4 regions of the Arthrobacter sp. 754 genome follow, and region 1 is predicted to be linked to each of the others. Evidence: riboswitches for the same ligand, from Rfam matches in the RefSeq annotation. Region 1 holds a riboswitch; each other region holds the start of a gene.

The links. Region 1 has a riboswitch for thiamine pyrophosphate ahead of ABIA70_RS20005 (ECF transporter S component). Riboswitches for the same ligand answer to the same signal wherever they lie in the genome.
Region 2: it holds a riboswitch for thiamine pyrophosphate, as region 1 does, so the genes downstream of both, thiD (bifunctional hydroxymethylpyrimidine kinase/phosphomethylpyrimidine kinase) here and ABIA70_RS20005 (ECF transporter S component) in region 1, are expected to answer to the same signal.
Region 3: it holds a riboswitch for thiamine pyrophosphate, as region 1 does, so the genes downstream of both, thiO (glycine oxidase ThiO) here and ABIA70_RS20005 (ECF transporter S component) in region 1, are expected to answer to the same signal.
Region 4: it holds a riboswitch for thiamine pyrophosphate, as region 1 does, so the genes downstream of both, thiC (phosphomethylpyrimidine synthase ThiC) here and ABIA70_RS20005 (ECF transporter S component) in region 1, are expected to answer to the same signal.

What each region holds. Positions count from the first base shown of each region.
Region 1 is NZ_JBEPSC010000008.1:58,679-66,133, forward strand. Features, by position in the region: gene ABIA70_RS19965 (Na+/H+ antiporter subunit A) at 1-1,342, shown strand, start outside; gene ABIA70_RS19970 (Na(+)/H(+) antiporter subunit C) at 1,339-1,929, shown strand; gene ABIA70_RS19975 (Na+/H+ antiporter subunit D) at 1,926-3,533, shown strand; gene ABIA70_RS19980 (Na+/H+ antiporter subunit E) at 3,530-4,075, shown strand; gene ABIA70_RS19985 (MrpF/PhaF family protein) at 4,072-4,350, shown strand; gene mnhG (monovalent cation/H(+) antiporter subunit G) at 4,340-4,747, shown strand; gene ABIA70_RS19995 (DUF4235 domain-containing protein) at 4,818-5,081, opposite strand; gene ABIA70_RS20000 (heme-degrading domain-containing protein) at 5,118-5,660, opposite strand; TPP riboswitch at 5,718-5,859, shown strand; gene ABIA70_RS20005 (ECF transporter S component) at 5,924-6,574, shown strand; gene ABIA70_RS20010 (ABC transporter ATP-binding protein) at 6,574-7,455, shown strand, end outside.
Region 2 is NZ_JBEPSC010000001.1:149,163-156,617, reverse strand. Features, by position in the region: gene ABIA70_RS00765 (helix-turn-helix domain-containing protein) at 1-482, shown strand, start outside; gene ABIA70_RS00760 (IS3 family transposase) at 479-1,333, shown strand; gene ABIA70_RS00755 (vitamin K epoxide reductase family protein) at 1,401-2,078, opposite strand; gene ABIA70_RS00750 (Rne/Rng family ribonuclease) at 2,530-6,006, shown strand; TPP riboswitch at 6,217-6,314, shown strand; gene thiD (bifunctional hydroxymethylpyrimidine kinase/phosphomethylpyrimidine kinase) at 6,362-7,455, shown strand, end outside.
Region 3 is NZ_JBEPSC010000001.1:589,418-596,872, reverse strand. Features, by position in the region: gene ABIA70_RS02805 (RNB domain-containing ribonuclease) at 151-1,647, opposite strand; gene thiE (thiamine phosphate synthase) at 1,754-2,500, opposite strand; TPP riboswitch at 2,528-2,647, shown strand; gene thiO (glycine oxidase ThiO) at 2,643-3,914, shown strand; gene thiS (sulfur carrier protein ThiS) at 3,911-4,147, shown strand; gene ABIA70_RS02785 (thiazole synthase) at 4,152-4,979, shown strand; gene ABIA70_RS02780 (4a-hydroxytetrahydrobiopterin dehydratase) at 5,040-5,705, shown strand; gene ABIA70_RS02775 (hypothetical protein) at 5,755-6,057, opposite strand; gene ABIA70_RS02770 (DUF3107 domain-containing protein) at 6,070-6,294, opposite strand; gene ABIA70_RS02765 (TetR/AcrR family transcriptional regulator) at 6,346-7,008, opposite strand; gene moeB (molybdopterin-synthase adenylyltransferase MoeB) at 7,093-7,455, shown strand, end outside.
Region 4 is NZ_JBEPSC010000001.1:244,155-251,609, reverse strand. Features, by position in the region: gene ABIA70_RS01255 (P-II family nitrogen regulator) at 1-132, shown strand, start outside; gene ABIA70_RS01250 (glucose-6-phosphate dehydrogenase) at 227-1,657, opposite strand; gene ffh (signal recognition particle protein) at 1,747-3,327, shown strand; gene ABIA70_RS01240 (alpha/beta hydrolase) at 3,396-4,130, shown strand; gene thiC (phosphomethylpyrimidine synthase ThiC) at 4,113-5,936, opposite strand; TPP riboswitch at 5,931-6,038, opposite strand; gene ABIA70_RS01230 (VOC family protein) at 6,185-7,060, shown strand; gene ABIA70_RS01225 (hypothetical protein) at 7,177-7,455, shown strand, end outside.

The DNA.
Region 1 (7,455 bases):
GATCACCGGCCGCACCCAGCGAGGTTCGCTGTACTTCTACCTGGCTGTCATTCTCTCCATGGCGTTTGCGCTTCCGCTGACGGTCATGCTCCTGGCGGGCAAGCCGCTGCCGGAGAACCTGTACTTCATCGACCCCTACTCGCCGCTCCAGGCGGTTGTGGGGGCGGGAATCGTGATCGGTGCCCTGGCTGCCGTCAAGGCGAACAAACGGTTCCTGGCCGTCCTGATGGTATCCGTGACGGGCTACGGCATTGCCCTGATGTTCGCGCTGCAGGGCGCGCCGGACCTCGCCCTCACCCAGATGCTGGTGGAAACCATCATTCTGGTGGCTTTCGTGCTGGGCATGCGCAGCCTGCCGGCCGAGCTCCGCGACCGGACCGGCGGGAAATACCGCGTGGTCCGTGTGGTGATCGGCCTGGCATTCGGCACCACCATGATTTTTGCCGCCATCTACGCCATGGGTGCGCGGGTGGCCGTGCCGGTCTCGCTCGAGTTCCCGCGCCTCGCCTACGAGGGCGGCGGCGGGCTGAACATCGTCAACGTGACCCTGGTGGACATCCGGGCCTGGGACACCTTCGGTGAGATATCCGTCCTCGCCCTGGCCGCCACCGGTGTTGCCAGCCTGATCTTTGTCCGCGGGCGGGGCGACCGGATCAAGGTCTCCGCCACAGTTGCCGAGGGCAGCGTCGGCCGGCACGTCGGCGTGGATCCCGGATCGCGGGAGGCCGCAGCGCTGGCCATCAGCCGGAAGTTCGCGGCCTCCACAAGGGACGCCTGGATTGTGGCGGGACGGACCCTTGCACCTGAACGCCGGTCCATCATCTTCGAAGTGGTGACCCGGCTGATCTTCCACACGCTGATCGTCTTCTCCCTCTACCTCCTCCTGGCCGGCCATAACCTGCCGGGCGGCGGGTTCGCCGGCGGCCTCACGGCAGGCCTTGCGCTGGCCATCCGCTATCTGGCAGGCGGCCGCTTCGAACTCCGGGAGGCCACCCCTGTGGGAGCCGGGACCCTGCTGGGAATAGGACTCGCGACGGCGGCGGCGTCCGGCGTGGTGCCGCTCCTGCTGGGCGGCCAGGTATTCCAGAGCGCCATCATTGAGCTGTGGCTGCCTGTCTTCGGCGACATCAAGTTCGTCACGTCCACCATCTTTGACATCGGCGTGTACACCGTGGTCATCGGCCTGGTGCTGGACGTCCTGCGCTCCCTGGGCGGCAAGATTGACGAGCACTTTGAAGACGACGCCGAAGACCACGGTGTACACGCCGATGAGGAGACGCCCTCCAGCGAGCCGGATTCAGTGGGCGCCGCCGTCGAAACCACCGCGAAGGGCCAAGGATGAGTGTCAACCTGACCCTGCTGATTGTCATGGGCGCGCTGTATGCCTGCGGAATCTACCTGATCATGGAACGAAGCCTCACCCGCGTGCTGCTGGGGCTGATGCTCCTGGCCAACGCCACAAACCTCCTGATCCTGGCCACCGGCGGTTATGCCGGGCTCGCTCCGTTCTTCAACAAGGACACGGCTGCGCAGGAGTACGCGGACCCTCTTCCGCAGGCGCTGATCCTCACCTCAATCGTGATCTCCTTCGCCGTGACGGCGTTCATGCTCGGCATCATCTACCGCACCTGGGTGCTGGCGCGCCAGGACGAAATCGAATACGACCTCGAGGACCTCCGCGTTGCTGAGACACCCAGTTTCGATGCCGAGGACGATGCCGAGATCCCGGCCGAGACCTCCGAGTTTCCCCTGACGATGCTTGGCGGCGACGGAAGCTCACTGTCCAACCATGCCTCGGTGGGGGACGGCCCCGGAACGGTCGCGACCATAACGGCCGGTTCGCGGGAAATTCCTGCTGCCGATGCCGCCGCGGAAGAGCAGCCCGGGTCACGCAACCTCAACACTGGCCCCGAAGGAGGTGTGAAGTGAACACCGCAAGCTTTGCCCCGCTCGCCGTCGTCCTTCCCATCCTCGGCGCGGCCCTGGCCTTCCTGCTGATCCGCCATTCCCGGGCCCAGCGCGCCGTGAGCATCGGGGTGCTGTCACTGACGCTGCTGCTCGAATGCGTGCTGCTGGCTTCCGTGTGGGACGGCGGAACGTCCGCTGTGAACCTCGGTGGCTGGCTGCCGCCCTGGGGCATCGTGATGGTGGTGGACCAGTTCTCCTCCCTCATGCTGGTGGTGTCCTCGGCGGTGAGCCTTGCGGTGCTGGTGTACGCAACTGGCCAGGGTATGGCTGACGGCGACCAGGACGCGCCGGTGTCGATCTTCCACCCAACCTTCCTGATCCTGGTGGCCGGCGTCTCAAATGCGTTCCTGTCAGGGGACCTGTTCAACCTCTACGTCGGCTTCGAGATCCTGCTGACGGCAAGCTATGTCCTGATGACCCTGGGCGGGACGGGCCCCCGCATCCGCGCCGGCGTCACCTACGTGGTGGTGTCCGTGGTTTCCTCGGTGCTGTTCCTGATCTCCATCGCCATGGTCTACGGCGCCACCGGAACAGTGAACATGGCCGATCTCGCCATCAAGCTCGCCGATCTGGACGAGGGAACCCGGACCTTGCTGCACGTCATGCTGCTGGTGGCCTTCGGCATCAAGGCCGCTGTGTTCCCGCTGTCCTTCTGGCTGCCTGACTCCTATCCCACCGCACCTGCACCGGTAACGGCTGTGTTCGCGGGCCTGCTGACCAAGGTCGGCGTCTACGCGATGGTCCGCACAGAAACCCTGCTTTTCCCCGGTGACAGCCTGAACACGCCCCTGATGGTCGCTGCGTTATTGACCATGGTGGTGGGGATCCTTGGTGCCCTGGCACAAAGCGACATCAAGCGGCTCCTGTCCTTCACCCTGGTCAGCCACATCGGCTACATGGTCTTCGGCCTGGCGATGTCATCCGTGGCCGGGCTGGGCGCCGCTGTATTCTACGTGGCCCACCACATCACCATCCAGACCAGCCTGTTCCTGGTCACGGGGCTCATCGAACGCCGGGGCGGCAGTTCCTCCGTGGACCGGCTGGCGGGCCTGGCCAAGTTGTCGCCCGTGCTGGCCATCCTGTTCTTTGTGCCGGCCATGAACCTCGCCGGCATCCCGCCGTTCTCCGGATTCCTGGGCAAGGTGGGCCTGATCCAGGCCGGAATCGAACTGGGCACCCCGCTGGCCTACGCCCTGGTGATCGGCGGGGTGGTGACCAGCCTCCTGACGCTCCTGGCCGTGGCCCGGGTCTGGAACCGCGCGTTCTGGCGCAAGCCCTCCGACGCCGAGTACCCGGACCCCGTGCTGCTGGCCGCGCCCGAAGATTCGGACACCGGCAGCAGGGCCGGCCGCACCAACGTCACGCTGCTGCCCCGGACCATGGTTGGCCCCACCGTCGGCCTGGTGCTGCTCGGCGTTGCACTCACCGTCTTCGCCGGCCCGCTCTTCGGTGTCGCCGATCAGGCCGCCCAGGAAATGCTTGACCGGACCTCCTATATCCAAGCGGTAATGGGCGAGGACGCTCCTGTACCGCCGCTGGCCCTGAAGTCGGGAGGCGGAAAATGACCCGCCGCCGGATTTCCCTGCGGCAGGAACTTCCCCTGCTCGTGTGGCTCGTCATCGTCTGGGGCGCGCTGTGGCAGGACTTCAGCGCCGGCAACCTGCTCTTCGGCACGTTATTGGCCGTGCTGGTGGCACGGATGTTCTATCTGCCCCCGGTGGAACTGAGCGGCCGGTTCAATATCCTCCACGCCGTCCCGTTCGCCGTACTGTTCATGGGAAAGGTGGTGGCCGCCAGCATCGACGTCATGTACCTGGCCGTGGTCCGCGGGCCGAAGGTGATCAGCGCCGTCGTCGCCGTCCAGCTCCGCAGCCACCAGGACCTCATGGTCACTGCCACCGGGCATGTCATTTCTTTGATCCCCGGTTCCCTGGTGGTGGAAGTGGACCGTTCCACCTCCACCCTGTACCTCCATGCGCTGAACATCAGCACCCCTGAAGGTGTGGAGAAACTGCGCCAGGAAGTGCGGGCCATCGAGGCAGGCCTGATCCGGATCATGGGCACCCCGGAAGAACTCGAAACGATCCGGCAGGAGGCCGCAGCATGATGCAGACCGTCCTGGCTGTCACGGCAGTCATTCTTTCGCTGGCGGCCGCGGGAGCCATCATCCGGATTGCCCGCGGGCCCTCGCTGCTGGACCGCGTGCTGGCCTCGGACGTCCTGCTTGCCATCCTGGGCGCGGCTTTGTGCATCGACATGGCGGTCAACAGGCACCTGAACAACCTGATGCTGCTGGTTGCGCTGTCCATCGTCGGGTTCGTCGGCTCGGCCACAGTGGCGCGCTTCGTTGCCGGCCGGCGGGAGCAGCCCAATGAATCCTGAAGCCAGCGTCGTGGACACCATCATCGACACCGTATCTGCCGTGTTCATGGTGGTGGGCGCCCTGATGTCCCTTGCCGCCGCCGTCGGCCTGCTCCGCTTCCCGGACCTGCTGAGCCGCATGCACGCGGCCACGAAGCCGCAGGTCCTGGGCCTTTTCCTGCTGCTGGCGTCCATCGGCCTGCAGATGCGCACCTTGTGGGTGTGGCCGGTGCTGCTGGTGGCGTGGATCTTCCAGCTCCTCACGGTGCCGGTGTCCGCGCACATGGTTGGCCGCGCCGGGTACCGCACCAAGCACCTGCACCGTGAGCTGCTCAGCTCCGATGAGCTGGAAGCCGTGGTTCAGAAGGCGGCACAAACCGCCCGGGACGAAGCGTCCGACGCCGGCCGTCCGGACTGATTACCGGCGTCCGGCCTTGCGGCCAACGCCGGACTGCCCGGCCTGCCGGCCGGCGCGCCGGGCAGCCTGGCTAGACGATGTCCTGGGACTTGGCGAAGCGGGTGATGGCGCGCTGGGTGCCGCGGTTGGCGAGCACCTGGATGATGGTGCTGACCGAGGCGGAGATGAGCGCGAAGGTCAGGGCTGAGCGCAGGGTGGTGGGGGTGTCCTCGTGCTTGCCGGTGGGCGGCTTGCGGCCGGTGGACTTTTCCCAGACGGCGTTGACCACTTTGGTGCCGAGGAATCCGGCGCCGAGGCTGACTCCGGTGCCAAGCAGTTTGATGAAAAGGTTCATTCGTGTGACTCCTTGCGGGCGGAAAACGGACTGCCTTTAGCCTAACCGCATGGACGCCAGGATCTCCCGCAGCGCTTCCACCACAAGGTCGTGGTCCTCCTGCTGGGGCAGGCCCGAAACCGTGACAGTGGCAACAGCGCCGGCGCCGGTGACATAGACAGGGAAGCAGCCGCCGTGAGCTGCATACACGGATTCGTCGAACCAGCCCTGGTCCTCGATCCGCCCGCCCCGGAGCCGGGCATGCAACCCCACCAGCAGCGAGGGAATCTCGTACCGCGCAGCGGTGCGCTGCTTGGCCCGCACCCAGTGCTCGTTATCCGGCGTGGCGCCGTCCAAGGCAACATGGAACAGGACCTGGTCCGCCCTGCTGATGTCGATCGCGATGGGCAGCTTGCGGCTCTTGCCGAGTTCCACCAGCAGCAGCCCCAGGTTCAGCGCATCATCCTTGGTGAAACGCGGAAACTGCAGCTCGCTGATCTCGCCGTCGATCCGCGCTATCAGCGCCTCGAGGGCGGCGCGGGGCTGGTCCTCTCCGGAGTCGGGATCAAAGGCTGTCACAGAAGAATGGCCGGTGGTCATGGCCCACAATCTACCGCGCCGGCGGTGTAAACTGGACCACGCCCAACAGGGCAGATTTATTTACGACAGGGGAGCGCCGCCGTCGGGCATCACTGGCATTGCCAGGGAACCGTAGGTGGGCGCTGAGAGTGCGGACAGCCGCAGACCCTCGAACCTGATCCGGTTAGTACCGGCGCAAGGGAGTCGAGTTCTCGAAGTGTCCGGCCAGGGCGGCGACGCCGCGTGCCGGTGCACTTTCCCCTCCTGTTCCTCAGGAGGACCAAATGACAACTGCAGCATTCAACAAGACAACCAATACCTGGCGCGTCGTAGACATTGTGGTGGCCGCGCTTATCGCGATCGCCGGCGGCGTGATTTTCTGGGCGTGGTCACAGGGCGCCGGCATCGTTTCCGCGCCGATGAACGCCGTGTACCCCCCGCTGACCGGCCTGCTGGCCGGCGGCTGGATGATCCCCGCGGTGCTGGGCATGCTCATCATCCGCAAACCCGGCGCAGCACTCTTCTGCGAAACCGTCGCCGCAACCGGCGAGCTCATCATGGGCTCCCAGTACGGCGCCACGGTGCTGATCTCCGGAGTCCTTCAGGGCCTGGGCGCCGAGCTGGTGTTCTTCCTGCTCGTGTACGGCAAGTTCCGGTTCGGCTCGTTCCTGCACCAGAAGTACAACCTCCTCGCCGCCCTGCTGGCCGGCGCAGGTGCAGGGCTGTTCTGCGGCCTGAACGACTCCTTCCTCCCCTGGGGCTGGAACATCGCCTACGAACCCGGTGACAAGCTCGCCTACATCGTGTTCTGCACCATTTCGGGCGCAGTGATTGCCGGCGCCCTGTCCTGGATCGCAACCCGCGGCCTGGCCCGGACCGGTGTGCTGAGCTCCTTCGCGTCCCGGAAGGCAGCTTCGGAGCCTGCCTTCAACTGATGACCGCTTCCGACGCCGGCGCCGCGGAGGTCCGCCCGGCCGCGGTGTCCGCGCGCGGCTGGGGCTGGCGGCACGCCGGCCGCTCCGCCCCCGCCGTCCAGGGGCTCGACCTGGAGATCGGTCCAGGCGAGCGGGTGCTCCTGCTGGGCCCTTCCGGCGCGGGCAAATCCACGCTGCTTCACGCCCTCGCCGGGGTGCTGGGGGATGAGGCGGACGACGCCGACGAGACCGGTTCGCTGCTGATCGACGGCGTCGCTCCCCGCGCCCGGCGCGGACGTTCCGGGCTGATGCAGCAGGATCCGGAAACGCAGGTTGTGCTTTCCCGGCTGGGTGACGACGTCGCCTTCGGCGCCGAAAACCTGGCCGTCCCGCGGGACGAGATCTGGCGGCGGGTCCATGAAGCGCTCGACGACGTCGGACTGCGCAGTGCCGCCCGCCCGCCAGGAGCCGCCGGAACGCCGGGTTCCACCGGCGCGCAAGGTTCCACGGGGCTCGAACTGGACCACCCGACGTCGGCCCTCTCCGGGGGACAGAAGCAGCGGCTGGCCCTGGCGGGGATCCTTGCCATGCGGCCCGGGCTGATCCTGCTTGACGAACCGACGGCCAACCTTGACCCTGCCGGCGTGCTCGAAGTCCGGGACGCGGTAGGCCGGTGCCTGGACAAAACCGGTGCGACGCTGGTGGTGGTGGAACACCGGGTGTCCGTCTGGAAAGACCTGGTGGACCGGATTGTGGTGCTGCAGCCCGGCTCGGCCAACGGTTCGGCTGTCCTGCTGGACGGCCCGCCGGACCAGGTCCTCGCCGAGGCGCGGGAGATGCTGATCGGGGCCGGTGTCTGGGTGCCGGGGTACCTCCCGGCCACCCGGTCCCGCGCGACCGCC
Region 2 (7,455 bases), on a different contig from region 1:
CACGTAGTTCGTTGTCAGAGGAGCAGCGCGAGGCCGCTGTAGCGTGGTTCGAGAAGGGCATCGCAGATAAGGCGACAGCCGGCTTGCTGGGCGTCTCCCGCGGGCCGGTAAGGCTTCTCTATCGGCGGTGGAAGATCCATGGTCGAGGAGCGCTGGTGGCCAAGCCAACAAAGCATGCGTACTCGTTCGAATTCAAGCTCGCATTGGTCGAACGGTTCATCGCGGGTGAGACTGCCCCTGATCTTGCGGCGGAGGTGGGCTTGTCCTCTCCCGGGTTACTGAAGACGTGGGCACGTGTGTACCGTCGCGAGGGCGCAGACGCGTTGCGCCCGAAGCCTAAAGGCAGGCCCCAGGCGCCACCGGTCGCGCAGCCCGCGGAGATACCCGAACTGGAGCGATTGCGGCGGGAGAACGAGCGGTTGCGGGCGGAAGTGGCTTACCTGGGAAAATTGCGGGCCTTGAGGGCGCAGGAACGACGGTGAAGGTCCAGGCCCTCATCGCCCTCAAGGCTGACTTCCCGCTTCCGGTTCTGCTGCAGGCCGCAGGTCTTGCCAGGTCCACGTTTTTCTATCACCAGGCCCGCCTCCAGGCCCCCGATCCCCAAGAGGCGATCAAGGCTGCGGTCACGGAAATTTTCAAGAAGAATCATGGCCGGTACGGGCATCGGCGCATCCACATCGAGATGGTCAAGTACGGGTGGACGGTCGCGAAGAAGACCGTGCTGAAGCTGATGCGTTCCCTGGGGCTCGTCTGCAAAGTCCGGCGCAGGAAGCGTTACAACTCCTACCAGGGCGGGCAGGGCCGGATTGCCCCGAACGTGCTCAACCGGGAGTTCGAGGCTGATGCCCCGAACCGGAAGTGGGTAACGGATGTGACTGAATTCAGCGTTGGCGACCGGAAGCTCTACCTCTCGCCAGTCATGGACCTCTTCGACCGGCAGGTCATCTCTTACTCCATTGGAATGTCACCGAACCTGGTGCTCACCAACACTTCGCTGCGCCAGGCCCTTGCCTGTCTGGAGCAAGGCCAGCAGCCGCTCGTGCATTCGGACCAGGGATTCCAGTACCAGCACGTCTCATGGCGGAATCTGCTGCAGGGCGCCGGCGCGGTCCAGTCGATGTCCCGCAAAGGCAACTGCTACGACAACGCCGTGATAGAGAACTTCTTCGGACACCTCAAGGAAGAACTCTTCCATCGGGTCCGTTTCATCAACACCGACGCACTGGCAGCAGCACTGCACGAGTACATCCGCTGGTACAACACCGAAAGAATCTCGACAAAGCTTGAGGGCCTGAGCCCGGTGCAATACCGGGCCCAGGCCCTCGCGGCTTAGGATTTTATTTGGCCAGTCCAACTTCTGGGGACCAGTTCATCGGAAACGGGGGCTCTTTGTGCGTCTGCTAGAAGCCTGACGTTCCCGCGAACACCTGGATGAAGGCGAAGAAGATCGTGGCGATGACGGCTACGTAAAGCAACGCTGTGATGACCCATCCGGAGTCGCCCAGCACGCGTGCTGCGCCGGCGGGTACCGGGATGACGCCTTGGGTGACGTTCCTGATGGTTACCCAAACAAACAGCGGGATCATTGCGGCCCAGACGATCATGCAGAACGGGCACAGGATATGGATCGAGTACAGGGCCTGGGACCAGAGCCAGACCACGAACGCGAAGCCCAGCGTGACACCCGCCTGGAGCCCGAGCCAGTACCAGCGGGCGAAGGTGGCTCCTGAGAGCAGGGCCATGCCGACGGCAAGGATGACTGCGAAGGCCACGATGCCGATGAACATGTTGGGGAAGCCGAACACCGAACTCTGCCAGGTCTGCATCACCTGGCCACAGGAAATCCAGGGGTTTACATCGCACACGGTGGTGTGGTTGGGATCCTTGAGGACCTCGAGCTTCTCCAGGACCAGGGTCCCGGATGCCAGCCAGCCCACGAGGCTGGTGATGACCATCAGCCAGCCAAGCGGCCGGTTACGCGCCATGGGCGGGACGGAATTGGCGGTCACAGGATCCGGGCCTGCCATGCGTTCGGCTGCCGGGCTGCCGGTGCCTGTGGCGGGGGAGATGCTGGGCATTGTTCGTGGCGTCCTTTGCGTCGGGTGCTCCTTGCCTGATTGTAACGCCGGCGGCTGGGGACAGCATTCAGCCTGAAGTGCCCCAGCGATCCGAGTCCGGCCTTCCGCCGTCTTTCGGCCCGGGTGTGAGAGAATGAACGTGGCTGGAGGCCGACCCACATTCGGACTCCGGTCCGGTGGCTTGTTCCCAAGACCGCCAATGACGAGCTGGGCAAGCTTCGGATTTTCTGATCCGGTTTCCCGCGTCCCATTGGTCGGCACCTGGTTGTGGCATGTAGAACAACGGGTTTCAGGACACAGCCGACGGCTCCCACGGGCTGCCGCACCCCACTGCCGGTGCGAACCTGGGAGTATCCACTTGACTTCTGTCAACGCCTGCGGGTTTTGACAAATATGTGCCCCAATGGGTGCCGGATGTGGCGGTACGTCAGGGGCAGGAGTGTTGCCACATATGGAAAACGACCAAGTACCAGCCGTTAATAACGAAGCAGAAGCGGCCGAAGCCGCTGAAGCGCCGAAGAAGGTCACCCGGACCAGGCGGAAAGCAGCGCCGAAGGCCGCCGCGACGGACGCAGCCGCCGCCACAGATGCAGGCGCCGCCACTGACGCAGACGCCGTCGCCGCGCCGGAGGCAGCGGCCCCCGGCATGGCTGAAGCCGAAACGCTGACCGGCGACGCTGTGTCCGCTGCGCCGGTAACCAAAGCCCCCGTCCGCCGGACACGTGCGCGCAAGGCCGTTGAGCAGGCAGAGCCGCTGCCCGCCTTCGCAGCCGAAGCCATGGAGACGCCTGCTGCCGGGGAGCCCGTAGCCGAGCCAGCCGTCGAGGCCGCTGCTGAGGTGCCGGACGGGGAAGCCGCTGCGGACACCAAGCCTGTCCGCCGCCGCCGCGTTGCCACCCGGAAGACCTCTGCCCCGGAAACTGCCGTGGCCGCTGAGACTGCCGTGGCCCCCGAAACAGCAGCTGTGACGGCGACCGAAGCAGCCGGGGTTGCGTCAGCCGCGGAAGCCCCGGCAGCCCCGGCGGTTCCGGAAGCTCCGGCCGCCCAGGAGCAGGCCCAGGAGGAAGCCGCAGACCAGCAAACCGCCGCTCCGGCAGCAGAGCCGGTCCCCGCGGGGACCGCCAGCCCGTTCGGTTCCCTGTTCCTTGAGCCCGGCTCGGCGACGTCGGTGCTTTTCCAGGCACCTGACCTGAGCACAGTGGTCCGCCCCGCCCCCGCAGCCGTTGCCGCTGCGGCGGGACCCGAAGAGGACGACGCCGAGGACGGCGAAGCCGACGACGCCAACGGCCGCCGCCGGCGCCGCAGCCGTGGCCGCCGCGGACGCAGCCGCGCCGATGACACTGAAAGCGATGCTGATGCTGCCGACGGCGGCCAGGATGCGGCCGCTGAAGACGACGAGGAGTCAGCAGGCCAGGCCGACGAAGGAGTGACGTCCCGCCGTCGCCGCCGCCGTCGCCGTGGCGACCAGGACCTCGAGCTGACCGGAGGGGAAGGCGATGATCCGCCCAACACGGTCACTCGCGTCCGCGCACCGCGCGCCGCCACCGAAGCGCCGGTCAATAACCGCGTGACATCCGTCAAGGGCTCCACCAGGCTCGAAGCGAAGAAGCAGCGCAGGCGTGAATCCCGCGATACCGGCCGCCGTCGGACCGTTATCACCGAGGCCGAGTTCCTGGCCCGCCGTGAATCCGTTGACCGGCAGATGATCGTCCGCCAGCGCGATGACAGAATCCAGATCGCCGTCCTGGAAGACGGCGTCCTGGCCGAGCACTTTGTCTCCAAGACCCAGCAGGATTCCCTGATCGGCAACGTCTACCTCGGCAAGGTGCAGAATGTGCTGCCTTCCATGGAAGCGGCATTCGTTGACATCGGGCGCGGCCGAAACGCGGTCCTGTACGCCGGCGAGGTGAACTGGGAAGCCGTCAACCTCGAAGGCAAGCAGCGCCGGATCGAGAACGCCCTGAAATCTGGCGACACCGTGCTGGTCCAGGTCACCAAGGATCCCGTTGGCCACAAGGGCGCACGCCTGACCAGCCAGATCTCCCTCCCCGGCCGCTACCTCGTGTACGTGCCCGGCGGCTCGATGACCGGCATCTCCCGCAAACTGCCCGACGTCGAACGCAACCGCCTCAAGCGCATCCTCAAGGACCGCCTCCCCGAGCACGCCGGCGTGATTGTCCGCACCGCTGCCGAGGGCGCCTCGGAAGAGGAACTCACGCATGACATCAACCGGCTGCGGGCGCAGTGGGAAGGCATCGAAAGCCAGTCCACGTCCACGAAGATCCTCGCCCCGGAACTGCTGTACGGCGAACCTGACCTCACCATCAAGGTGGTCCGCGACGTCTTCAACGAGGACTTCTCCAAGCTGATTGTTTCCGGTGAGGAGGCCTGGGACACCATCGAGGCGTACGTCACGTACGTTGCGCCGGACCTGGTGGGACGCCTCGAAAAGTGGACCAGCGACCAGGACATCTTCGCTGCCTGGCGGATCGACGAGCAGATCCACAAGGCGCTCGAACGCAAGGTCTTCCTGCCCTCCGGCGGCTCCCTGGTGATCGACCGTACCGAAGCCATGACCGTGGTGGACGTCAACACCGGGAAGTTCACCGGCAGCGGCGGCAACCTTGAGGAAACCGTCACCAAGAACAACCTCGAAGCAGCCGAAGAAGTTGTCCGGCAGCTCCGGCTCCGTGACATCGGCGGCATTATTGTCATCGACTTCATCGACATGGTGCTCGAGTCCAACCGCGACCTTGTGCTGCGCCGCATGGTGGAATGCCTGGGCCGTGACCGCACCAAGCACCAGGTCGCCGAAGTGACATCGCTGGGCCTTGTCCAGATGACGCGCAAGCGGATGGGCACCGGGCTCCTCGAGGTCTTCGGGGAGCAGTGCGAAACGTGCGCCGGCCGCGGCATCGTCACCCACGACGATCCTGTGGAACACCGCCGGGCCAATGCAGTCGCTGCCGAGCATCACGTGCAGCGTGCAGACAGCCACCGGATGGACGCGCCGCGCACCGACCAGCGTCCTGATCAGCGCATGGACAGCCCGCGCGGAGACAACCAGCCTGGCGGACGCAACGACCGCAAGCGCCGCCGTGGCCGTGGCGGCCAGCCCCTGGAGGTGGCGCCGGCAGCCCCGGTGCAGATCCACACCGTCCACCCCGACCCCAGCGATGCCGAGCGCCACGCCAAGGCCGAGGCCACGAGGGCTGCACTGGCGAACATTGCCGCTGCTGCCCACGCTGCGCACCTGCATGAGGAAGAGATGGCTCAGGCGGCAGGCGCCGCGGGCCATGCTGCTCCTCCGGCGGCCCAGGCCCAGGCCCCGGCGCAGGCGGCCCCGGCGCCGGCTGTGCCTCCGGCCCCGGCAGAGCGCTCCGAGACTGACTCCACCGGCCGCCCGGCTGCTGTGCTGACGTTCGGCGGCGAGCAGGTCGTGCTGCCGTTCGTTGAGCATCACGCGGACCACCCGCACTCGCCTGCCCTGACCCTGGACCGCCTCGCTGAGGCGTTCGCCAACCTGGGTGCGCCGGTTCCCGCTGAGGCCACGCCGGCTGCTGAGCCGGCTGAGGCTGCTTCAGCAGCCACGCCGGCACAAGGCCAGGGTGCTGAGCGCGCCCAGGCTGAACGCCCCCAGGCGGACCGCCCGGCACGCCAGAAGCCTGCCGCGGAGGAGAAGGACTACTCGGACCACACAGCAGACCAGTCCCGCACCCGCCGCCCGCGGCGGAACCGGAGCGCCAGCCGTGCCCAGGGCGCTGCGAACGCCACTTCGGTGGAACACCATGAAGCAGTTCCGGCGGCTTCCGCCGGGCACTCCCATGCTGCCAAGGCGCCGGAGCACACCCCGGCTCCTGCGGTTGCCAAACCCGCAGCCGAGGCTCCCATCATCCTCGGGGTAGGGGTTCCGGCCTCGGAGCTCTGACCAGCGGAGCTCCGACCAACAAGGGTCTGACAAACATAGTCCTGACCCACCAAGGCTCTGACGAACGAGTACACCGGGATGCCCGGCCAGTCCTGTAATCCACAGGGCGGCCGGGCATCGTGCGTTGAACCACCGTTGGCGCCAGCCGCGTGCGTGCCGCCGTCCCGGCACGTCACGGAAGGCCCGAGCCTGCGCAAAACGCTAGGCTGGACCACTGACACGGGGTGCCGCGCAGAGTGCCGGCTGAGATCCAGACCCGTTGAACCTGTCCGGTTAGCACCGGCGAAGGGATGTCTCCTTGGCTTCCACATCTGTCCTTCCCCAGGCCGCACCAGGCCAACACGCAACCGCCCCCGTGCGGCACGGGATTCCGCGTGTTCTCTCCATTGCGGGCTCCGACCCGTCAGGTGGCGCCGGAATACAGGCGGACCTGAAAAGCATCGCCGCCCTCGGTGGCTACGGCATGGCGGCCATCACCGCCCTGACTGCCCAGAACACGAGGGGCGTCCGGGCCGTGCATGTTCCGCCGGCATCCTTCCTCGCCCAGCAGTTGGAGGCCATCAGTGACGACATCACCATCGATGCCGTTAAGATCGGCATGCTTGGCGACGCTGAAGTGATTGCCGTGGTCCGCGGCTGGCTTGAAAAAGTCCGTCCCGCCGTCGTTGTTCTTGATCCGGTGATGGTGGCAACCAGCGGGGACCGGCTCCTGAAGGAGTCCGCGGAAGGCGCCCTGCGGGAGCTCTTGCCTCTGGCGGACCTGATCACCCCCAACCTGGTGGAACTTGCCCTCCTTCTCGGTGAGCCGCAGGCGCAGAGCTGGGAAGCGGCGCTGCAGCAGGGACGCCGGCTTTCGTCAGCGACCGGCGCCACCATCCTGGTTAAGGGCGGCCACCTCGACGGCGGTGACTGCCCCGATGCCCTGGTCAACACCTCAGGACTGCTTTCGCAGGAAGTAGTGGAGCTGGCGGGGGAGCGGGTACCCACGCCGAACAGCCACGGCACGGGCTGTTCGCTGTCGTCGGCGATGGCGGCTGCGCAGGCCCGCCTGGGGGACTGGGAAGCCGCGCTGCGCCAGGTGAAGCCGTGGCTGGCCGGAGCGCTGCAGGCCTCCGGCCAGCTGGAGGTGGGTGGCGGAAACGGTCCGATCCACCACTTCCATCACACGCGGCAGGCCCCGGCCGAGGGTGAATTCGCGCAGCTGCTCCGGCGGGCAGCCGCGCCGGATCTGGAGGCCATCTACAAACTCGAGTTCATCCGCGACCTCGCCACCGGCGCCCTGTCCGAGGAACAGTTCGCGTATTACCTCGCCCAGGACGCCATCTACCTCAACGGCTACTCGCGGGTCCTGGCCCGGGCCAGCGCGCTGGCGCCCACCGAAGGCGCCCAGCTGTTCTGGGCACGCTCAGCGCAGCAGTGCCTGGAGGTCGAATCCGAGCTGCACAGGAG
Region 3 (7,455 bases), on a different contig from region 1:
CAGCGGGTGGATCTCAAGATCGCGTAGGGGCGGGCTTGTTGAATTCAAAATCAAGGAAATCAACGACCGGGCATCCATTTCTACTTCTTCAGTCTAGCCGCACAGACCCCGAAAACCGGCTTTGGTCCGTTCAAACAGGATGCGGGAGTTTCAGGCCAGCAGTTCGAAATGGATCTCCCGGGTGGCGATGTCCGAGGAGATCAGGCGCACCCGGACCTTGGTGCCGGATTCCAGATCTCCCGCGCACCGGGCCGTCACGGCGGGTTCGGCAATCTGGATGACCCCGGAAGGGCCGTTCCCGTTCTTCCCGTTTCCGTTCTTGCCGTTTCCGTTTTTTCCGTTCCCGTTGTCTTTCTGCGGTTTGGAACCGGAAATCACAATTGCATCAAAGTCCTGCCCGATGTGATTGACCAGGAGGGCAGCCTCCACGGTGTCCAGCGCCATGCGCTCCATCCGTGCTGCAAGCTGATCAGATCCCGCCATGATCTCCGGCAGGGACGGCAGGGCCTCCCGGGCCCAGTCCGGTACCGGCCGCCCGTTGCTCAGGGCCTCGCAGATCACCAGGACAAAGCGGTCGATCAGTCTGCGCAGCGGGGCAGTGGTGTGGGCATAAGCGGCGCCGATGGCCGACTGGATGGCGTCGTCGGGGACAGCTCCGTCAAACGCCGTGTAGCTGGCGCCACGGAACAACATGCCGGCGGAGTGGAGCACGGCAAGCTGCCGGGGATCGGTCGGATCGAGGCTGCGGAGGTATTCGCCGTAGCTGATTTTCCCGTCCCACGGTTTGCCCAGGGCCTCGGTCTGGATCCGGAAGTGCCGCAGCGACCTCTCGTCCGGGGCGGGCATGGTGCGCAGGATGCCCACCTTTCCGTCAAGCATCAGCTTGGCGGCAGCCATCCCTGTCATCAGGGAAATCTGCGCATTCCAGTCCTCCACCGGAAGCTGCGGTGCCGCGGCAATGCGGTAGCCGCCGTCGGGCAGCTGGACGATTTCCTGCTCCGGCATGTTCAGGCTTGCCCCGCCGCGCTGGCGCTCCAGCTCCACGCGCTTGAGGCCCACTTCCTTCAGGAGCTGCAGCACCGTGTTGTTTGATCCCGCGTCCAGCTCGGCCTGGACACCCTTGTAGGAAAGCTTGGCCCGGCTGGACATCCGGGCCCGGCTGACGGTCACTGAAGAGACGTGTGCGGCGTCGTCCAGTTCAAAGTCCCAGACAAAGGCCGAGCAGAGCTGGCCGGCCAGGAGGCTTCCGGCCCCTTCGCTGATGACTTCGGGGTGCAGGGGGATGCGGCCGTCGGGAGCGTAGAACGTCTGGCCTCGCCGGCGGGTTTCGGCGTCCAGGCCGCCGCCGGGGCGGACGAAGGACGGGACGTCGGCGATGGCATACAGGACGCGGTACCCGGCACCGTTGCGTTCGATGAAAAGCGCCTGGTCAAGGTCGGTGGACGAGGCCGGATCGATGGTGAGGAACCCGACGTGCGTCAGGTCGGCTTCTGGCAGCTCGTGGGAAGCGACGGCGGCCTCGGCGTCCCGGACCGCCTCTTCCGGGTAGGGCCCCGGCAGTTCCAGCTCAGTCCGAAGGGCACTCAGGGCCGCCTCAAGGGCGTTGGTGTGTTCGCGGACATACGGAGCCAAACGATGATGTGACACAAAAGTCAGATTAGCCCGATTTTCGCAGATCGTGCACGCGGTGACCCGCCGCGCGGGGGATTGCCTGGCGGCACGCCATTGGGCGGCGCGGCGTCAGGCAGCCGGGTCAGGCGGCACCCGCGTCCAGAGCAGCCAGGAGCGCGGCGGCCGCAGCCGCCGGGTCATCGGCCTCGGTGATGGCGCGCACCACCACAATCCTGCCTGCCCCCGCCGCCACTACCTTCTCGACGTTGCCGAGGTCGATCCCACCGATCGCGAACCAGGGAACGGTGGCCTGGTCGCCGCCGGCCGCCTTCACAGCCTCCGCTGCATACTGCACCAGTTCCAGTCCGACGGCGGCCCTGCCGGGTTTGGTGGGTGTGGCCCAGACGGGGCCCACACAGAAATAGTCCAGGCCGCCGTCGGGCGTGCTCAGGGCGGAGGACAGCCGTATGGCCCCTTCCACCTGTTCCGGGGTGTGCGTCGACAGCCCGATCACTCCGTTCGCGCCAAGCAGCGAGCGGGCGGATGCCACCGGCAGGTCCTGCTGTCCGATGTGGAAGACCGGCGCTCCGGACAGCAGCGCGATGTCCGCGCGGTCATTGACCGCCCACAGCCGCCCGTGGCGCTCGGCCGCCGCCCGAAGCACCGCCAGCAGCTCCAGTTCCTCGGCAGCCTCGATCCCCTTGTCGCGGAGCTGGATGATGTCCACCCCGCCGGCAAACGCCGCTTCCACGAACTCGCCAAAGTCCCCGCGGTCCCGGCGGGCATCGGTGCAAAGGTACAGCCTGGCGCTGCCGGGGAGGCCGCCGGCGGAATCAGGTGTGGAACCGGAGGCGGCGGGACCGGAAGGGGGTGCGGAAGTCACGTTCATGGATGCCAGCCTAATTCCCCTACACTGGTCGGGTACTGCGGGAGCCCGCTGCAGCCGTCATAAAGCTGCGGGGCTGAGAGGGCGTCAGAGCCGACCGCTTGACCTGATCCGGCTAGTACCGGCGTAGGGAAGGAACGTCCTCATGCTTCACGCTGGGAAGACGCTTCAAGCTGACGTGGCGGTGATCGGCGGCGGAGTCATCGGCCACTGCATTGCGTGGGAAGCACGGCGCTCGGGCCGCTCCGTGGCCCTGATCGATGACGCCCCGGGGCAGGGCGCCAGCTGGGCAGCTGCCGGTATGCTCGCCCCTGTCAGCGAGCTCCACTACCAGGAGGAAGACCTCCTCGAGCTGATGCTCGAATCCTCCCTCCTGTGGCCGGCTTTTGCAGCCGACCTTGCCCGCGCGGGAGCAGCGGATCCCGGCTATCTGACGACGCCGACCCTTGCCGTAGGCGCGGACGCGGCGGACCGCCGGGCACTGATGGACCTGCGCACCGTGCAGCAGGCCAGCGGACTGGAAGTTGAACCGCTCACCGTCCGCGAGGCCAGGGCCAAGGAAGGCCTCCTCAGCCCCGCCATTTCCTGCGCCCTGGAAATCGCCGCCGACCACCAGGTGGATCCCCGGAAGCTGGTGGCATCCCTGAGGGGGCTCCTGGCCGTCCACGAGCCCGGTGCCGGAACCGCGGTTGGGGGTGCACGCGGCGGATTCGCCGTCGACGACCGGGCCCGGTCCCTCCTCTGGGAGAACGGCCGCGTCACGGGCGTGGGCCTTGCGCAGGGCCGAACAGTTCAGGCGCGCGAGACCATTGTGGCCAACGGGTTGCAGGCGCCCTCCCTGGGCGGCTTGCCGGAGGGACTGCACCTTCCCCTCCGGCCCGTTTACGGGGACATCCTCAGGCTGGCTGTTCCCCGGCACCTCCGCCCGCTGGTCACATCCACCGTCCGCGGGCTGGTCCGCGGCGTGCCTGTGTACATCGTTCCGCGGCAGGACGGCTCAGTGGTGATCGGGGCGACCCAGCGGGAAGATGCGGTGTCCGCTGCAGAGGACCCCGTGAAGTCGGACACGGCAGTCTCAGCCGGTGGCGTCTACCAACTGCTGCGGGACGCCCAGGTCCTGGTGCCTGCGGTCTCGGAGCTGGAACTCCTGGAATGCACGGCCAGGGCGCGTCCCGCCACCCCGGACAACGCACCGCTCCTCGGCCGCGTCCCTGATGTTCCCGGGCTGATCATCGCCACCGGGTTCTTCCGCCACGGTGTGCTGCTTGCCCCAGCGGCGGCGGCTATTTGCCGGGCCCTGATGGAGGGCCGGGGGGACCGGCGCTGGGCGGCCATGAATCCGTCAAGGTTTTCACGCCCGAAGGCCCCCGGCCAGGATCTACCGGGTGTCATCGACCACCAGAAGGAATCAGCATGAACATCACCCTCAACGGTTCGCGGCATGCCGTAGCCGACGACGCCTCAATCACCACCCTGGTCAGCCAGGTCACCGGCCGGCCACTCGCTGCCAGTGGCCAGGCGACCGACGGGCAGAAACTGGGCGTCGCCGTCGCCCGCAACTCCGAAGTAGTACCCCGCAGCCAGTGGTACGTGACGGCTCTCGCCGAGGGCGACGACGTCGAACTGGTCACCGCAGTCCAGGGAGGCTGACACCATGACAGAAACCAACACCACCGCTGCGTCCCGAACAACGGTGGACAACGCAGGGCGCAGCGACTGCCTGACCATCGACGGCGTCGGGCTCGGCTCGCGCCTCATCATGGGCACCGGCGGCGCCCCCAGCCTGGACGGGTTGGGCGCAGCCCTTCTGGCGTCCGGAACCGAGCTGACCACCGTGGCCATGCGCCGGTATTCGCCTGCCGAGTCCGGGTCTCTCTTCCAGCTCCTGGTGGACCACGGGATCCGGATCCTGCCCAACACCGCGGGCTGTTTCACCGCCCGCGACGCGGTCATGACGGCCGAACTGGCACGTGAAGCGCTGGAGACCGACTGGGTCAAGCTCGAGGTTATCGCCGACGAACAGACGCTGCTGCCGGACGCCGTGGAGCTGGTGGATGCCACTGAACAGCTCGTGAACCGCGGCTTCAAGGTGTTCGCCTACACCAACGATGACCCCGTCCTTGCCTTGCGCCTGGAAAACCTGGGGGCCACCGCCGTGATGCCATTGGGCGCTCCCATCGGCACAGGCCTGGGCATCCTCAACCCACACAACATCGAGCTGATCGTCTCGCGGGCCTCCGTGCCCGTGGTCCTTGACGCCGGCATCGGTACGGCCTCTGACGCGGCGCTCGCCATGGAGCTGGGCTGCGACGCCGTGCTGCTGGCCACAGCGGTGACCCGCGCCCAGAACCCGGCACTGATGGGCGAGGCCTTCAAACACGCAGTCATCGCCGGTAGGCTGGCGAAAGCGGCCGGCAGGATACCGCGCCGCGAGCACGCCCTGGCGTCATCGGCCATGGAAGGCCGCGCGGAGTTCCTCTAGGCCGGCACCTGGTGCCGGCCGTCGGGCCGGGCTGTGGAGTAACGAGCCAAGGAGTCCGCTATGGCCGGCATGGAAGACATACTCACCCGGGACCGGCTCGACGCGGTCCTGGCTGCACTGCCCGATTGGCGGTACCGGCTCGGCGGTCTGGTCACCGTCTACAAGGCGCCGACGTCGGCCGCCGCACTTGAGCTGATAGCCGCCGTCGGACGTTTCGCGGAAGAGCAGAACCACCACCCCGACCTGGACTGGCGGTACAACCGGGTGTTTATCCGCTACACCTCGCATGACGCCGGGGGCCAGGTCACCGAGCGGGACGCCGCTGCCGCGAAGGCGGCGGGCTCCGTGGCCGCCGAAATAGGGGCAGAGGCGCAGCCGGGGCTGTTCCGCACGGTGGAGATCGGCATCGACACGGCGGACGCTGCGGAGATCGCCGAAGTGTGGCGCGTCGCGCTGGGGTACAAGAAGGGTCCCGGCGGGGAGCTGGTGGACCCGTACGGCCGTGGGCCGGGTATCTGGTTCCAGGAAACGCCCACGCCAAACAGCAACAGGCTCCATCTTGATGTCCACTGGAGCCTCGCCGAATCGGGGCCGGTCCTGGACAGGACGGCGGCAACCGGAGCCTTAATGAACCGTGACCACGCACCCGATTGGGTGGTGGTCACGGATGCTCAAGGAAACCGGCTCTGCGTGTGCACCGAGGCGGGGCACCAGCCGGAACACTGATTCTGAAGTCCGGCCCGGCTCAGAGCCGGCTCCAACTACAGGCCTCCAACTACAGCCTGAGAGCCTGCGTCAGCCGCATGGTGTCGTGGCGGGTGCGCGTGCGGCCAAGGTAGATGACGGCGCCGATGGCTGCCGCGGTCCCGAGAAGCATGGGCAGGATCCAGGGAATCCACGTCAGGCCGGGAAGGTAGCCAAAACCTGCCGTCATGAAGATGATCCAGCTCAGCGCGCCCACGGCTACGGCTACTCCCGCGGGCAACCCCATGCCGTACCTGGCATGGCGTTTGTCATTGGCCCAGACCACAAAGCCGGCGGCCGCTGTAACGAGGACAACAATGGTGAGTGAGAGCATGGATGCCAGCTGTCAGAACTGGCCGAAACCGACGCGGCGGGACTCTTCGGCACCGATTTCCACGTAGCCCAGGGCGTTGCCGGGAACGATGATGACGCGTCCCTTGTCATCCTTGAGGCGGAGTTCGCTGCCCTTGGTGATGGCCTCTTCGACAATCTTGGCAATGGCGTCGGCGTCCTGGTTGGATTCCAGGATGATTTCGCGGCCAATATTCTGTACGCCGATTTTAATTTCCAATGCGGGGCCTCCCAGCCAATCAAAATTCAGTAAGGGTCTCTTATTTGTAGTCTAGGTCTCTTTGGGAAAGCGCGAGATTCCGCGCCAAGCTAAACGGTAAATGAGGTCGCTGGCCACATCGAGGTCCAGATTGCCGTCCGTTTCCAGCCAGTAGCGGGCGCTGACCTGGGCCATTCCGGCCAGTCCGCGGCCCAGGAGCTGGGCTTCCAGGTGCGGCAGCTTGGTGTCCTCGGCGATGACCCGTGCCACGGCATCAGCGAAGGTCTTGTTGAAGGTTTCGAGCCGGGAACTGACATCGGGATCATTGATGAGGTCCGATTCAAAGACCAGCCGGTGGGCCTGGTCGTCGCTGGCGATAAAGCGGTAATACGCCCGCATCACCGCCTGGACGCGTTCGTCATTGTCTGTGGTGGAGTTCAGCGCGCCAAGCATCAGATCCGTCAGGGACGCGAGATGGCTGTCCAGCAGGGCAATGTACAGCTCGCGTTTGGAGGGGAAGTGCTGATAAAGCACAGGCTTGCTGACATGGGCCGTCTCGGCGATCTCGTCCATTGCTGCGCCGTGGTAGCCGTTGGCTACGAAGACCTCCTGGGCCGCGGCGAGCAGCTGCGCGCGGCGTTCGTCCCGGGGAAGCCGGGCGGATCGTTGTCCTGTGCGCGGAGGTACGGCAGGTTCGCCGCCGGACGCCCGGTCAGCCCGTGCTTCATGGACCACAGTTGTCCTACTTTCGCTTGCAGTTAACTCCACTTTACTGTGCGGTAATATGACCGCGCGGTATCTGGGGGCATACATTGAAGTATGGCTTCAACATTCACCGCAAATGTCTCCCCTGTTACTCTCGAACCGCTGGTGGAGCCCGCCGGTGAACTTACTCCGGCTGAGGTGGAACGCTATTCCCGGCACCTCATTATTCCTGAGATCGGTGCTGTGGGGCAGCGGCGGCTGAAGAACGCGAAGGTCCTGGTCATCGGTGCCGGGGGACTGGGCTCGCCGGCGCTGCTCTACCTGGCCGCCGCCGGCGTCGGGACGCTGGGAATAGTCGACGACGACTCCGTGGACCTGAGCAACCTGCAGCGCCAGGTGATCCATGGCGTTGCGGACGTGGGCCGGCCCAAAATCGAATCCGCCCGGGACGCGATCGCCGCGCTGAACCCGCTTGTG
Region 4 (7,455 bases), on a different contig from region 1:
GCCGACGACATCCTGGATGTCATCATCGCCAGCTCCAACACCGGCCGGGCCGGCGACGGCAAGGTCTGGATGGTGGATGTCCACGAGGCAGTCAGGGTCCGCACCGGAGAACGCGGCGTCGCCGCGATCTAGCAAATTCACTGCAGACGCACAAAGAGCAGGCAGGAAACCTCCAAGGTTTCCTGCCTGCTCTTTCTGTTGCACGGGTTACTCTGCCTGCCGCGACTTAGTCGGCGGGCCCCGGGCCCGGCCGAACGGGACTGCCTACCCGAGCTGGCCATGTTTCGGGACCTGCGGAGCCGGCGTCGTACTCTTCCAACGGCACGGTGCCCCGCTGCCAGGCCTTCAGCACGGGCTCAATGATCCGCCAGCAGTCCTCGGCTGTGTCGCCGCGTACCGACAGGAGGGGATCCCCGTTCAGCACACCTTCGAGCACTTCGCCATAAGGCAGCAACTCCGAAGCGCTCAGTTCGGTGTTCAACGTGACCCGGCTCAGGCTGAAGATGCTGCCCGGGCCGTTGACGTCGACGTCGAACTGGAGCGTGTCCGGTCCGAAACCGATCCGCAGCTGGTTGGGGGAGTCCACTCCCGTAAAGCCTCCCGGAAGGTGGGGGACCGGACGGAACGTGATCACAGCCTCCTTGCGCTTTGCGCCCAGGGCCTTGCCCGAGCGCAGGATGAAGGGGACGCCCTTCCAGCGCCAGTTGTCGATCTCCACCTGGACCTCCGCGAGGGTCTCCGTGCCCCGGGCCGGGTCCACCCCGGTTTCCTTCGCATAGTCGGGGACCTTTTTGCCCGAGACCGACCCTGCCGTGTAAACGGCCCGGCGCGTCGACTTTGCGTAAGGCGCGCTGATGCTGCTGGCCCGCAGCACGGTGGCGATGGCGTCCCTCAGGTCCCGCTCTCCGATGGTGGCCGGCGGCTCGATGGCTACAAGGGCCATGATCTCCAGCAGGTGGCTCTGGATCATGTCCCGCAGTGCGCCGGCGTTGTCGTAGTACCGTGCGCGCCCTTCGAGCGCCAGGTCCTCGTCGAAGATGATCTCCACCTTTTCAACGTGCTCGCGGTTCCAGACAGGCTCCAGGAAATTGTTGGCGAAACGCAGGCCCAGGATGTTCAGCACGGTGGCTTTGCCCAGGAAATGGTCCACGCGGTGGATGTGGTCCTCGGGAACCAGTGCCGCAAGCGTCCCGTTCAGCGCACGTGCGGATGCCTCGCTGGAACCAAAGGGCTTTTCCATCACCAGCCGCGTTCCGGCGGGTACCTGTTCGGGCCGCAGCGCTTCGCAGGCGAGCTGGCTCACACGGGGTGGGAGGGCAAAGTAGACCGCTGTGGGCCCGTCCAGGCCCGCCAGCAAAGCGGCCAGAGCCCCGTCCGCCGTCACATCAAGCTGGTGGTATTCCGTCGCCTTCGCCAGCGCTTTGAGTGCCTTTTTCCCGGCCGCGTCCGCGGTCTCCGCGGCAGCGGCGAAGGCGTCCTGGACCCGGGCCCGCCACTTTTCGGCGGGCCAGTCGTCCGAGCCGGCGCCCACCAGCCTGAGCCCCTCGGCGCGGCCTTTGGCCACCAGCCGGGCAAGACCGGGCAGCAGCAGCCGTCCGGTCAGATCCCCGGAGGCACCCAGGATGAGCAGCGTTTTTACACTCGTTTGGCTCGTCACCTACGACAGCATGCCATCTTGCAGGCCCGTCTTGGTACCCTAGATAGTCGAGTCCCACCTGTAACTCCACTGAAAGAAGTGCGCGGCGCGTGTTCAATTCACTCTCTGACCGGTTGACAGCAACCTTCAAGAATCTCCGTGGCAAGGGCCGCCTCACGGAGGCCGACGTCGATGCCACCGTCCGGGAGATCCGCCGCGCCCTCCTGGATGCCGATGTCGCCGTTCCCGTGGTGCGCGAATTCACGGCCCGCGTGCGTGAGCGCGCCCTCGGGGCCGAGGTGTCCGGGGCGCTGAACCCCAGCCAGCAGATCGTGAAGATCGTCAACGAGGAACTGGTTGAGATTCTCGGCGGTGAGACCCGCCGCATCCGGATGGCCAAGACCGGCCCCACCATCATCATGCTTGCCGGCCTTCAGGGTGCCGGTAAAACCACGCTCGCGGGAAAACTCGCCAAGTGGCTGAAGTCCCAGGGCCACAGCCCCATCCTGGTGGCGTGCGACCTCCAGCGTCCCAACGCCGTCACCCAGCTCCAGGTGGTCGGCAAGCGCGCCGGCGTTCCCGTCTTTGCCCCGCACCCGGGCGCAACCTCCGAACTGGAGCACCCGGCCGGTGACCCTGTCGCCGTCGCACGCGCCGGCGTCGAGGAAGCGCGCCAGAAGCTGCACGACTTTGTCATCGTGGACACTGCCGGACGCCTCGGTGTTGACACAGAGATGATGGAGCAGGCGCGCCAGATCCGCCGCGCCATCGTTCCCAACGAAGTGCTCTTCGTCATTGACGCCATGATCGGCCAGGACGCCGTCAATACGGCCATGGCCTTTGATGAGGGCGTCAACTTCACCGGTGTCGTCCTGTCAAAGCTCGACGGCGACGCCCGCGGCGGTGCCGCGCTTTCAGTCGCGTCGGTCACCGGGAAGCCCGTTATGTTCGCGTCCACGGGTGAAGGTGTTGACGATTTTGAGCTTTTCCACCCTGACCGGATGGCCTCACGCATCCTGGACATGGGCGACGTCCTGACGCTGATTGAGCAGGCGGAAAAGAACTGGGACAAGGACGAAGCTGCCCGGATGGCGAAGAAGTTCGCCGACCAGGAAGACTTCACCCTCGACGACTTCCTTTCCCAGATGCAGCAGATCCGCAACATGGGCTCCATGAAGAAGATGCTCATGATGATGCCGGGGGCCCAGAACATCCGCCAGCAGCTTGAACAGTTCGACGAGCGCGAGATCGACCGTGTCGAGGCCATCGTCCGTTCCATGACGCCGCACGAACGGGTAGCCCCGAAGATCATCAACGGCTCCCGCCGGGCGCGCATCGCGCGCGGTTCGGGCGTGCACGTCTCGGAGGTCAACGGCCTGCTGGAGCGTTTTGCGCAGGCCCAGAAGATGATGAAAAAGATGGCCCAGGGCGGCGGCATGCCCGGAATGCCGGGGATGCCCGGCATGGGCGGTCCCGGCGGGGCGCGCAAGGGCGGAAAGAACGCACCGAAGAAGAAGGCCCGTTCCGGCAACCCTGCCAAGGCGGCGCAGGAGCTCAAGGACGCCGAGGCGCGAAGGGCGGGGGCCGCGAAGGCGCTTCCCACCGGTGCTGCGTTCGGCCAGCAGTCCGGCGACTTCGATCCCTCGCAGCTGAACCTGCCCAAGGGTTTCGACAAGTTCCTCGGCAAGTAGCCCGGTCTTCAAAGCCCGGCATGGTGCCGGGTCGTGAGGATGTCAGTGCCGTCGAATAGGGTTGGGTCATGTTCAAGCAGAGGGTAGTGTTCGTGCACGGCGCCGGGCCCTTCGGGGCGGCGGCGTGGCCGCGTCAGCACGGAATGGCCCTGGCCTACGATGCACTGTTCCTCCGGCGGCACGGCTTCGACCCCGTCGCCGAGCCCTTGGAGTCTTCCTTTACGGAGGACACGAACATCATCCTGCGCTCGCTGGCCGATGACGGCCGCGGAGGCGCCGGCGGCCACGTTGTCGCCCATGCCCAAGGCTCCATCGCAGCCATGATGGCCGCCGTCCAGCGTCCTGACCTCGTATTCTCCCTGACCCTGGTGGAGCCGGCGTGCCTGTCGCTGACCGCTGAACTGCCTGCCACCTCAGCCCATGTTGCGCTCATGCGGCCGCTCTTTGACGTCCGGCACCAGCTGGGCGATGAAGACTTCCAGCGTGAGTTCGTACGCAGGATGTTCGCGGCGGACCTGCAGGAGCCCGCCACGCCGGAGGAAAAGCGGTCAGCACGCCGGCTCCGGCTGCAGGCGCCGCCCTGGGAAGCGCCGCTTCACATCGTTCCCGGGGTCCCCACCATGGTGGTTACCGGGGGGTGGGAACCGCTCTATGAGGAAATTGCCGGGTACCTGCGCGAGACCGGCGCCCTGCACCGCATCGCTGCGGGCGGGCACCGGCCCCAGGACTCGGCGGAAGGCGACCGCGCCATCCGGTCCTTTATCGCCGAGGCCAGCAGGTCAGCGTCAGTTCAGGCTTCCTAAGGCCGCCTCAGCGTCGGTTGCCGGTACCTGCAGTTCAGGCAGATAAACCCTGCCGCCGGACGCCATGAACTCCGCGCTCTTGGCCCGCATGCCGCTGTATGCCTCGGCGATTGCTGCCTGGGAATCGGCTGAACCGTATTCGTCCCTGATGTCCTGGCTGATCTTCATCGAACAGAACTTCGGTCCGCACATGGAGCAGAAGTGGGCTGTTTTCGCGGCCTCGGCAGGCAGGGTTTCGTCATGGAACGCCTCTGCGGTCACCGGGTCCAGGGACAGCGCGAACTGGTCGCGCCACCGGAACTCGAACCGCGCTTTGGACAGGGCATCGTCCCGCTCGTGGGCGCCGGGGTGGCCCTTGGCAAGATCCGCGGCATGGGCGGCAATCTTGTAGGTGATCACTCCGGTTTTGACGTCGTCCTTGTTGGGCAGTCCCAGATGTTCCTTCGGTGTGACATAACAGAGCATCGCAGTGCCGTAGCGGGCGATTTCGGTGGCGCCGATGGCGGAGGTGATGTGGTCATAGCCGGGAGCCACATCGGTGACCAGGGGACCGAGGGTGTAGAACGGGGCGCCCTTGCACAGTTCCTGCTGCCGCTCCACGTTCTCGCGCACCAAATGGAAAGGCACGTGTCCGGGACCCTCCACCATGACCTGGACATCGAACTCCCAGGCACGCTGGGTAAGTTCAGCCAGCGTATCCAGTTCGGCGAACTGGGCGGCGTCGTTGGCGTCCGCCGTCGCTCCCGGCCGCAGGCCGTCCCCCAGTGAGAACGCCACATCGTACTTCGCGAAGATTTCGCAGAGTTCGTCGAAATGGGTATACAGGAAGTTTTCCTGGTGGTGCGCCAGGCACCAGCCGGCCATGATGGAGCCGCCCCGGGACACGATGCCCGTGACGCGGTTGGCCGTCAGCGGAACGTAGCGGAGCAGCACGCCGGCATGGACGGTCATGTAGTCCACGCCCTGTTCGCACTGCTCGATGACGGTGTCGCGGAAAATTTCCCAGGTCAGGGCGTTGGCCTCGCCGTTGACCTTCTCGAGGGCCTGGTAGATGGGCACGGTGCCGATCGGCACAGGTGCATTGCGGAGGAGCCATTCGCGGGTGGTGTGGATGTCATCGCCGGTGGAGAGGTCCATGACGGTGTCCGCGCCCCACTGCGTGGCCCACTGGAGTTTGTCGACTTCCTCGGCGATGGAACTGGTCACCGCGGAGTTTCCGATGTTCGCGTTGATCTTCACCAGGAAAGCCTTGCCAATGATCATCGGCTCTGATTCCGGGTGGTTGATATTGGCGGGGATGATGGCACGCCCGGCAGCCACCTCGCTGCGGACCAGCTCAACGTCGCAGTTCTCCCGCAGCGCAACAAACCTCATCTCCGGAGTGATGATGCCCGCTCTGGCGTAGTGCATCTGGGTCACCGTCCTGCCTTCGACGGCGCGGCGGGGCACCGGCCGCGCTCCTTTCCACTCCGATGAAGCCGCCCCCCGGCGGACGGCCGAGCGGCCGTCGTCGAACAGGTTCCGCCCGCGGCCTGAATACGCCTCGGTGTCACCTCGCGATTCGATCCAGGAGGAGCGGAACGGTTCCAGGCCGACGACGGGATCGCTGCCGGGACCCGCCGTCCGGTAGACCTGCAATGGCGTGTTGGCTTCGCCGTTGGGGGAGGGTTCCAGGGCGATCTCGGTGACGGGGACCCGGATGCCGTTGTCCGGATCCTCAAGGTACGCCAGGGAATGGGACTTCAGTGACTCGGTGTTTTTGATTGTCCCGTGGACAGGGCTGTGCTGTGTTTCGGTGGTGCTCAAGGGATACTCACTTCCTTCGCCGGCATTACCCGGACAGGTTCAACGGTCGCAGGCAGCGTCAGCCTGATCTCAGCCCATGCGTGGGCCCCCGTGTGGTCGTAGACGAAGCTACCACAGCATGACCTTCCCGGGCTGAGCCGATGGGGATAATCAGAAAAGCAGAAGCACTTGAATTAAATTGAAGCTTCAAGTAAATTAGGTTCATAGCGGCCTTCGAACCCGAAGACCACGGGATACGGGAGTTTTCAATGACTGCAGAAGCAACCAGCCAGGATCTCCTTCCTGCCGATCTCACCATGGGCACCGTGATGCTCAAGGTGGGCGACATGAAGCTGATGACGGACTACTACCAGCGCGCCCTTGGCCTGGAGGTCGTTGCGGAGCAGGACGGCGGTGTCTACCTGGGCCGGCTGCAGCGACCCCTGGTCCACCTCGCAGCAGCCCCCTCATTGAATCTTCCCGGCAGGGGAGAAGCGGGGCTTTTCCACACCGCGCTTCTCTTCGAGACCCGCGCCGCGCTGGCCGCCACCGTGGCAACCACCGCCCAGTACGAACCCCGGTCCTTCACCGGCAGCGCCGATCACCTCGTCAGTGAGGCTTTCTACTTCAATGACCCTGAGGGCAACGGCATCGAACTCTACTGGGACCGGCCCCGGGAAAACTGGTCCTGGGAAGGCACCGACGTGGTCATGGACAGCCTTGCGCTGCCGCCGCAGCGCTATCTTGAGCAGCACCTGACCGAGGAATCCCTGGAAGGCCGGCACGGGGCCGGTGCCGGCGTCGGCCACATCCACCTCCAGGTGGGCGATGTCCACTCCGCCCAGAAGTTCTACGTGGACACCCTGGGCTTCGAAAAGACCGCGGGCTGGCACGGGCAGGCGCTGTTTGTCTCAGCCGGCAGGTACCACCACCACATGGCCATGAACGTCTGGAACAGCCGCGGCGCGGGGCCGCGCAAGGACACCCTGGGCCTGGGCGAGGTGCTCATCGAAGTCCCTTCGGGTGACGACGTCGGGGCGCTCGCCGAACGGTTGAAAGCAGCCGGGGTGGCCTCGCGCAACACAGGAGCCGAACTGCGCTTCGAGGACCCGTGGCGTAACAGCATCCGGGTCGCCGTCCGCTGAACTCCGCGCAGGCCAGGGGTGCGGCCCGCCATGTACTAGGCTGATTCCGAACGGCCCGGGCGGCACTTAAAGCTGCCCGACAGTGCCGCACCGTCGACGGAATGAGGGCTGTTCCCATGGGCTTCACAGAAATCTTTGTAGCTACCCACGACGCCGCGCTGAAGCGCGCCGGGGTCCTTGATGCCGGAGGCTCGCCGGAAGGTCCGGCCGTGCGCATTCCAGGGGTCAGTGACTTCGAGATAGAGCAGCTGGGCGACCTCGCCGGAGCGGCGGTCCACGCCGGCGGTGAAGGCTATGAACTTGCCATGGTTGATGTTTCCAGTGACTCCCTCCTCGGCGTACCGCCGGCCATGGTGCGGGCGCTCGCGGACCTGCTCACCTACGAAACCGAGGGC